One region of the Dactylosporangium sp. NPDC051484 genome, then DNA from elsewhere that is predicted to be linked to it. Evidence: riboswitches for the same ligand, from Rfam matches in the RefSeq annotation. Region 1 holds a riboswitch; the other holds the start of a gene.
What was found. A riboswitch is a leader RNA that binds a small molecule or an ion and turns the genes downstream of it on or off. The one in region 1 is predicted to bind cyclic di-AMP.
Positions count from the first base shown of each region.

Region 2: linked by a shared signal. The riboswitch ahead of AB0367_RS17455 (NlpC/P60 family protein) and the one ahead of AB0367_RS04120 (NlpC/P60 family protein) in region 1 are both predicted to bind cyclic di-AMP.

Region 1 is NZ_JBFAZX010000002.1:28,738-33,321, reverse strand. Features, by position in the region: partial or broken gene AB0367_RS04135 (IS5/IS1182 family transposase) at 1-9, shown strand, start outside; gene AB0367_RS04130 (reverse transcriptase domain-containing protein) at 54-524, shown strand; gene AB0367_RS04125 (phosphoesterase) at 883-2,394, shown strand; cyclic di-AMP (ydaO/yuaA leader) riboswitch at 2,666-2,799, shown strand; gene AB0367_RS04120 (NlpC/P60 family protein) at 2,812-3,834, shown strand; gene AB0367_RS04115 (hypothetical protein) at 4,002-4,313, shown strand; gene AB0367_RS04110 (vitamin K epoxide reductase family protein) at 4,489-4,584, opposite strand, start outside.
Region 2 is NZ_JBFAZX010000008.1:235,291-239,874, forward strand. Features, by position in the region: gene AB0367_RS17445 (hypothetical protein) at 15-428, opposite strand; gene AB0367_RS17450 (methyltransferase domain-containing protein) at 483-1,265, opposite strand; gene AB0367_RS17455 (NlpC/P60 family protein) at 1,322-2,281, opposite strand; cyclic di-AMP (ydaO/yuaA leader) riboswitch at 2,320-2,488, opposite strand; gene AB0367_RS17460 (hypothetical protein) at 2,813-2,986, shown strand; gene AB0367_RS17465 (DUF5753 domain-containing protein) at 3,003-3,830, opposite strand; gene AB0367_RS17470 (hypothetical protein) at 4,101-4,584, opposite strand, start outside.

The DNA of each region.
Region 1 (4,584 bases):
GCGCTAGCCGCGATACCCGACTGGCCCCGGACAACCCATGGGTCATGCTGTATGTGGAGCGCTGGCTCGAGGCGCCGATGCGGATGCCCGACGGAACCCTGACCCACCGGACGAAGGGAACGCCGCAGGCCGGTCCGATCTCCCCGTTGATCGCTAACGTCTTCCTGCACTACGGCTTCGACACCTGGATGAGCCGGGAGCTTCCCGGGATCGGGTTCGAGCGGTTCGCGGATGATGTGGTGGTCCACTGCGTGACCGAACGCCAAGCGCACCGGGTGCGCCAGGTGATCGGTTGTCGGTTCGCGGGCATCGGGTTGCGGTTGCACCCGGACAAGACGCGCATTGTGTATTGCAAGGACGATCGGCGTCGCTTGGACTACGACCAGGTGACGTTCACGTTCTGTGGGTACGCGTTTGGTCCCCGGAAGGCATGGGACAAGAGTCGTGGGAAGGCCCGGACCGGGTTTCTGCCCGCGGCGGCCCCGGGGAAGCTGACGGATATGAGCCGTAAGGTCGCGTCCTGACGGCTGCATCGACGCACGACCGGCAACCTCGCTGACCTTGCAGAGGAGATCAATCCGGCCCTGCGGGGCTGATGCGTTGGGCGAGGTGGAAGTACAAGCGACTCAGACGCAGCGAAGCCCGAGCGCGGGCCTGGCTACAGGGCGTCCGGCAACGGTCGCCTGGCCTGTTCGCGCACTGGGCGCTGCGGGATTCCCCCCGGGTCCCCGGCACTGAAGCGGCGACCGGTCAGGCGGCCGCCGGCAACTGGGCTTCAAGCGGACGGAGGTCGTTGTTTTGGATCATGACGGACTTCGTTCACCGGGTATTCGGTCGGCACTACGAGACTCCCTAGTAGAACGTGCTGGCCGAGGAGTCGAGGTGAGGTCCTTGAAGGACGAGAAGATCGAAGAAGCTGAGCGCTCGAGGCTCTCGCGCCGCCAGTTGGTGAAGTACGCCGGTGTTGGAGCGACCCTGGCGGCGGCGAGCCCGCTGGTCGGTGCGAACGCGGCATGGGCGCAGGACAACGGCCCGGAGGCGGGCAACCGCGGTGGTGGTGGCGGCAGCCGGGTGTGGCGGGCCGGTGACCACCACATCCACTCGGAGTACAGCGGCGACTACGACACGAAGACGAACCCGCCGAAGTTCACCAAGGGTGCCGACGCGGTGTACCCGATCGTCACCAACGCGATCATGGCAAAGAACTTCGGCCTGACGTGGGCGATGTGCACGGACCACGGTGGACCGACGCACTCGAAGGTGAACCTGGAGCAGGCGTACCCCGACCTGCTGCTGTCCCGCCGGCTCGTGCCCGAGGTGCTGCAGTTCTGGGGCATGGAGTTCGACGCGCCGGCGATGGACCACCACACGCTGATGATCCCGCGTCACGACGACGAGGCGAAGATGCTCTACGACCTGGAGAGCAAGTTCGCCAAGAATGACCCGTTCCCGGCGGACCCGAGCCGGAACACCGAGGCGAAGATGGTCGAGTTCCTCAGCTACGCCAAGGGTCTGCGACAGAAGCCCCTGGTGATCGCGCACCACGCCTCCCGGTCGGCCACCGGCTTGGGCGTGTGGGGTCAGGACACCCCGCACGAGTTCCGCAACGGCAACAACGTCGCACCCGACATCTACGTCGGCTTCGAGGGCTCTCCCGGTCACCAGGCCGCTCCGCTCAACGGCGGTGCGCGTGGCGCCTACGGCAACTACCCGACGCACGGCGGCTACGACCAGATGACCGCCCGCGTCGGCGGCCTGTGGGACTCGCTGCTCGGCGAGGGACGCCGGTGGTGGATCACCGCCACCTCCGACTCGCACGTGCACTGGACCCGCGGTGGCGCCGACTTCTGGCCCGGGGAGTACAGCAAGACCTACGTGCTCGCCCGGCAGGACTACGGCGACATCATGGACGGCCTGCGCAACGGCCGGATCTGGGTCACCACCGGTGACCTGATCACCAGCCTCGACCTCACCGCCAGCGGCCAGGGCAAGAACGCCGCGATGGGTGAGACCATCGTGCTGAGCCGGCGTAACCGCTCCGACGTGGAGATCGAGATCAAGTTCCGTCCGCTGGACGGCACGAACCACCACGGGGACCGGCCGCAGGTCCGCCGCGTCGACCTGATCGTCGGCCAGGTCACCGGCCCGTCCGCCAACCTCGACGCCGACACCAACCCCACCACCAAGGTGGTCGCCCGGTTCGGCCCCCGCGACTGGCGCAAGCAGGGCAAGGACTACGTCATCAAGCACACCCTGCGCAACGTCGAGACCGACGTGTACGCCCGCGTCCGCGGCACCAGCACCGACGAGGCCGAGCCACTCGCCGACGGCAAGGAATCGCCGTGGGACGACCTGTGGTTCTACTCGAACCCGGTCTTCGTCCAGTTCCGCTGACGCCGGCGAGCAACTCGGCGAGACGTCCTGGCCGAACCCTGGTGGCTCGGGGACACGGCCGGGCACGGCGGCGCCCAGCATGATGGTCCTCAGCCTCCTGGGCGCCGCCACCCTCACCGCACAGAAGGGCCGCGCGAGACACACGGGGCGCAGGTCATCGACGACGGTGTCCTCCTACGTATCGTAGGAGACGCACTTGTGTGCGCTGGGGGCAGTGCGTAAGGTCTGCTACGGCCGGGCTCCGGCGCCGATCACCTCCGGTCGGTGCGGATGTCCGGCGTCGCCGAGTCGATGCCGAGCCGGGGACCCATCGCGACCTCCCGGGGTTCTGAGCGATCCGCGGTCGGGCGAGCTTCCCGCCCGAAACCCGTCAGCTCACGCGGCAGGCGGCCGACGGAAGAAGGAGCCTGCCCGCACGTGCCGTCCTGCCGTGTCCACGCCGCGCACAACACAGTAATCCCCAGACGGCTGTCCAGCCGGGTGCTGTCGCGTTCCGTCGTCGCGCTCATCGCCGCGGTCGCGGTGTTGTTGGCCGGCACCGGGGCGGCGCGGGCCGAACCGACGCCGGCGGAGCTGGAAAAGCAGATCGACGACATGTGGAACCAGCTCGAGCCCACCATCGAGCAGTACAACCAGGTCCACGCCCAGCTCAAGGACAACCGGGCCAAGGCCGAGGCGCTGCAGCAGCAGCTGCAACCTCTGCAGGCGCAGGTCGACGCGGCGATGGACAAGGTCAGCGACATCGCGGTCCGCCAGTACAAGACCGGCCGGGTCACCACCCTGCAGGTGCTGCTGGCCGGCACCACCCCGACCGACATGCTCGACCAGCTCGCGACGGTCAACGCGATCGCCCGCTACGAACGCGCCCAGATCCAGGGCGTCGCCGAGACCCGGGACAAGCTCGCCGGTGACAAGCAGGCCCTGGATACGCTCATCGCCGAGCAGACCAAACAGGACGCCGAACTCGCGGCGAAGAAGACCCAGATCGAGGGCAAGATCGCCGAGCTGCAGAGGCTGCGCCAGCAGGTGTACGGCAGTAGCGGCGCCACCGGCACCCTGAAGCCCGTCGCCTGCCCTGTCGAATACCTCGGCGGCCCCGGCGGTACCGCGGCGAAGAAGGCCTGCGAGCTCATCGGCAAGCCTTACATCTGGGGTGCGTCCGGCCCGAGAGGCTACGACTGTTCCGGCCTGACCCTCACCGCCTGGGCCGCCGCGGGGGTCACGCTGCGCCACTACACCAAGTGGCAGTGGGATGACACCAAGGCCGTCTCCCGCGCCGACCTGCGCCCCGGCGACCTGGTGTTCTTCTTCAGCGACCTGCACCACGTGGGCCTCTACGTCGGCGGCGGCTGGATGGTGCATGCCCCCACCACCGGCGACCACGTGCGCATGGCCAAACTCGATGGTCGGCCCATCACCGGCTACCGCCGACCCGGCTGACCCGCTCGCGGGGCAAGGGGTATGGATCGACGGGCGAGAAAAGCGGTGTGCCTCACAGGAACCTTTGCCCTGCGTCTGGTGACTATGCAGCGTAGTAGCTTGGTCGAATGGCGAGGAAGGCGGCGAGGTTGGCTGCGCAACTGTGGGGACGAATCGTCCGGAGTACCTTGATCGCCATTGTGGTGGCTGTCGCCGCCGGTGTGGCCCAGATCGTCGCGATCGCGCCGGCCGGCGCGCACACCGCGCTGCACAGCGGTACGCCGGCAGCGGGATCACCGACAGTAGTCGCGGCGGCGCTGCGGTTCGAGGCGACAGGTGTGGTGGCCTCGCTGCTGCCCGTCGTCCTGATGGTCGTCGCGATCGGCGTGGCCGCGGCATTGGCGTTCTGGCCCAGGCGCGGACGAGGCGAGCATGGACCGGCCGAGCCGCCGCCGACCGGCACCGGTGAGCGTGCGGACGCCCTGGACAACCGAGCCTGACCGGAGACGTTCGCGTCGCCGGTCAGCACGGTCGTCGCCGACGTCCCGGGGGCAGGCACCACCCACCGCGCGTCAGTCAGGCCGTGTCGCCTCGTCACCGTCAGGCAGGCGCGAGGTCTCCGGTATCTGGTGCCTCTCGGCCGATGCCAGACGCCGGAGACCTCGATCGTTGTCTTCAGCCGAACAGCCGATCGCCGTACTTGACGACGATGGCCAGCACCAGGACCAGCATCCAGATCACCACGACCATGAGGTCGAGGTTGGCGCGGAT
Region 2 (4,584 bases), on a different contig from region 1:
GCCGGTGCCGTTCGTCAGTACGGATCGCCGCACACCTTCCAGGCGCCGTTCTCCTTGCGCATCGCGAACGTGTGGCCGTCCTTGCCGCCGCTCTTGTACGTGATGGTCGCCGTGACCGAGGCGGTCTCGACGCCGCTCTCGTTGCTGTACGAGCCGCCCCAGTTGAAGTCGTGCGAGGCGGGCACGTTCTTCTTGACGATCTTGGCGAACTCCTCGGGGCCGTAGTTCGTCTGTGCGGTGCGGCACAGCAGCGCGTACGCCCCCTCGTCGTTGCCGGCCTCCAGCGCGATCAGGAAGTTCCCGGCCGCAGCCTTAGGCTCCTTGGTGGCCGAGTTGATGATGAAGAAGAGCCCGGCCCCGCCACCGCCGCAACACAGGACGACGACGCCGATCAGGCTGAAAATTATGATCTTCGCGGTTTTACTCACGCGCGCCAGCGTAAGGATGCCGGTCAACGCGCGATGTAAACCACCCGACGCGGGTCAGGCCCGATGTCCGACGATGAACAGCCGCGGGAAGGGCAGGATCGTGCCGAACGGCTCCCGGGGGTACCGCACCCGCAGCTCCTCCCGGACCTCCGCGGCGAACGCCTCGGCGTCGTCCGGCGACAGCGCGTCGAGGTAGGGCCGCAGGCCGGTGCCCTTGAACCACTCGAACACCGGGTCGTCGCCCGGTAGCACGTGGTAGTAGGTCGTCTCCCAGGCGTCGACCGTGAGGCCCGCCGCGCTGAGCAGTCGCACGTACTCCGCAGCATCGAGCACGGGCGTGGCCGAGCGTGGCCCGGTGGCCTCCAGCGCGCCGGCGAGCAGCGGTGCCCAGCGCGGCCGGCTCGCGACCCGCCCGAAGCCGGGGTCGTGCGAGGCGATCGGCACCTGGAAGGCGAGCGTCCCGCCGTCGTCCAGCCCGGCGGCCCAGGCCGGCAGCAGCGCCTCGTGGTCGTCGACCCACTGCAACGAGGCGTTGGCCACGATCACGTCGACGGAGCCGCGCTGAGGGCGCCACTGCCCGGCGTCGCCGAGCTGGAAGCGCAGCTGCGGGGTCTGCAGCTCGGCGGCCGCGGCGATCATTCGCGGCGAGGAGTCGATGCCGAGGATCGCGGCGTCGGGCCAGCGCTCGGCGAGCGAGGCGGTCATCGTCCCGGGCCCGCAGCCGAGGTCCACGACCGCGACCGCGCCGGTGGTCGGGATCCGGGCCACGAGTTCCCGGAACGGCCGGGCCCGCTGCTCGGCGAAGCTGTTGTACTGCTGCGGGTCCCACGAGGCCATGCCCCAATGATGAAGGGGCCGCGGATCGATGCGATCCGCGGCCCCTCGTCGCCGGGTCAGGCCCTGACGCGGCCGAACCCGACGATGCTGTCGATGTCGACCTTCGCGTATCTGACGACGTCGCCCGTGTGTGGTGCATGGATGATCGTGTTGTTGCCGACGTAGATCCCGACGTGCCCGAGTCCGTTGTAGAACACCAGGTCGCCCGGGGCCAGTGAGGACCGCGGGATGTGCGCCACGGTGTTCCACTGGCTGGCGGCGTTGTGCGGCAGGGACACGCCCGCGGCCTTCCACGCCCCCATCGTCAGGCCGGAGCAGTCCCAGCTGTTCGGGCCCGCCGCTCCCCACACATAGGGCTCGCCCAGCTGGGCCTGTGCGAAGCTCACGGCGACGCCGGCCTTGCCGGAGACCGCGGGCAGGTTGCCCGGGTCCATCTTCGGCGGATTGACCTTCGTGCTGCCGGCGGCGGTCGCCTTCCTCTGCAGGACCTCGAGCTTCTTGACGTCGCCCTCGATCTTCTTGCGCTGGTTCTCGAGGTCGGTCTTCTGCGTGTTCTGCGCCGCGATGGTCTGGTCGAGCAGCTTCTTCTCGTCGTCGACCTTTGACTTGGCGGTCTTGTAGTCGTCGATCTCCTTCTGCTGCTGCCGCGTGATCTGCTGCAGCATCGACAACTGGTCCATCAGCGAGTCCGACGACGTCGCGTTGAGCATGATGGACAGGCTGCGAAGGTTGCCCGACGTCTTGAACGCGGCGATCGCCACGCCCTCGACGCTGGCGTTGGCGGCGGCCATGCTGTCTTCGAGCGGCTTGAGTTTCGTCTGCAGCTCGGTGGCCTTGGCCTGGGAGGCCGCGAGATCGATATTGATCTTGTTCCACGCCTCGATGGTCGCCTCGAGGTCCTTGTTCGACTTGTCGAGCTGGGCCTCGATCTCTGCGAGCGTGGGATCGGCGTGCGCGACCGTGGCTGGTGCCAGCACGGTGAGTGACACGAGCCCGATGAACAGGGTTCGCAGCACTGACCGCCCGGCACGGTGTCCAGTGGACAAGGAAAGACCCTTCTTCACCGACCGCCTACCGGGTTAGCTGACGGGTTCGGGCTTAGAAGGACGCCCTACCGCGACGTTGCGGATTCACCCCACACGAATGTTTCTGGGTCCCCGGTTCGATGCGCGCGCCCAAGCCGATCGGGCGGCGCGCCGAGTTCGATTCGGCGGCGCTTGCCCGGCGCCGTCCGGGGTGGACGGCGGACTGCCGAGCAGGCCAGGGCCTAACTTAACGTGATCATTCGCTGTGCGAAAGGCGTGCGTCCCCCTCGATATCTAATAAACCTAAAAGTCCGGATTACCGCCGGTTGGTCTTCCACATCGGACAGTGACATTGCCGGGGGTTTGATTCAGGTGTGCCGGTGTGGATCAATATCGATCGCGTTCAGCGATGCCGAGCGGTGAACGTCGGCGCATGAGGCTGGACAACGGGTGGACGCCGCGCGGCTTCCGGGCGGGGGCCGTCCTCGGCTTCTCTTCGGCGCTCGCGCATTCTCGCCCGGTATGGGCCGCCTGCGCGTAGCCCCGGCGGGCCAGACTGGGCGCAGGAACTGGCTCGGCCTGCCCGCCGGCACCGTGCGGCCCGCGCTCGTGGCCGATGCCCTTCGGCGGGCGGTCGCGGCCGGCTGGCGGCCCGAGCAGGCCGGCGCCGCGTTCGCGCTGCCCGAGGCCGCGTAGCAGCCGGCCGGCCGGCTCACTTCAGGTCGTGGGCGACCTGCCGCAGGAGGTCGAGCGTGGTTTCCTGCGACAGGGCGCGCTGGCCGAGCCGTTCGAGGATGCCGCGGTACGTCGTGATGAGCTCCGGCTCCTCCCAGAGCAACTGCTGGCGGTAGAGCACCCCGTCATCCGCGCCGAACTCCAGCAGCGTGAAGTCGCCCTCCCAGCCGGCGTGATACCCGGCGTTGAGGGGGACGACGCGGACTTCGGTGTACGGGCGCTGGGCGACCTCGATCGTGTGCTCGATCTGGTCGACCAGCAGCGCCTCGTCGCCGGGGACGGGGCTTCGGCGCAGCACCGACTCGTCCAGGATCACCTGGATGTGGGGCGGCTCCTCGCGGCTGAACAACTCCTCCTGGCGGCGCATGTGGAACTCGATGCGGCGCTCGGCGAGCGGGGACTCCGCGTCGCTGGTGGCATGGGCGTACCGCCGCGTCTGCAGCAGTGTCGGGAACATGATCGGCGAGAACTCGCCGATGCGGGTCGCCTCCGCCTCGAACCCGACGTAGGTGATCAGCTGACCGAGCAGCATCGGGCGGTACTCGTCCCACCACATCCGCCGTTTCGCCGCGCGGGCCAGCTCGAGCAGCTCGTCGACCGTCCGCGGGTCGTGGACCCGGTAGTAGGCCAGCAGGCTGCGCAGATCGCTCACCGAGATGGCGACGGTGCCGTTCTCGATACGGATGAGCTTGGACAGCGACCACTCCATCTCGGCGGCCACGAGGTCCTGGGTCAGTTCCCGCTCGCGCCGCAGCCGTCGCAGCTCGGCACGGAGGCGGCGCTTGCCCACGATAGGCCCGCTCATGGACCATCACCCCAATCGCGTACAAATGGCATCGCCCAGGTCGAGGGCTCCGCGTTTCTACCCGGATTGCGGCAGATGCACCTAGCGCGTTCCGATTTCTCGGTAACTGGCTGCTGCGGGGCGCGCGCGTCCAGGAGGATTCCCGCCACCACGGCGGTGAGATCGCCCAGGTGGTTGGAGACGCGCCTCATGGTTCCCGGCCACCCGTCGCGTGGCCTCCCGTCGCTGACGTCGCACCGGGGTTCAGGCCTTGCCGCCCCGGCGTGTGCCCTACGTCGTGACCGGCTCGCAGCCGCCGGACGGGCCGGCTCCGATGCCGGCGGCTACCCGCTCGGCCGTGATGCGCAGCGCTGCGTGCCCGCCGCCGGTAGCCCCGGCCGCGCCGCTGGGCCCGTGCCCGGCGCGCGCGGCCAGCCGCAGGCCGACCAGCACGCCGGCGGCGACGGCCAGCCCGACGATGATGACGCCGATCGCGATCCACCATGCGGTCGCCCGGGAGCGCTCGCCGGCATCATGCGTCGGCGGTATCGCGGAAGTCCCGAGCGACTCCACCCACCGGTGCGACGGGATCTCAACACGCCGGTCCTCCGGCGGCGGCAGCTCCTGCGGGTAGAGCGGCGGCAGCCACTGGTCGCGGCCTCGCTGGACCTTATGCGCCGAGGGGAGGTCCGCCATCGCCGCATACGGGTCTTCCTCGTCGTCCTCCGCGGGGTGGTCGCCGAAGTGCTCGTCGTCGGCCGCCGCCCAGGCGGCG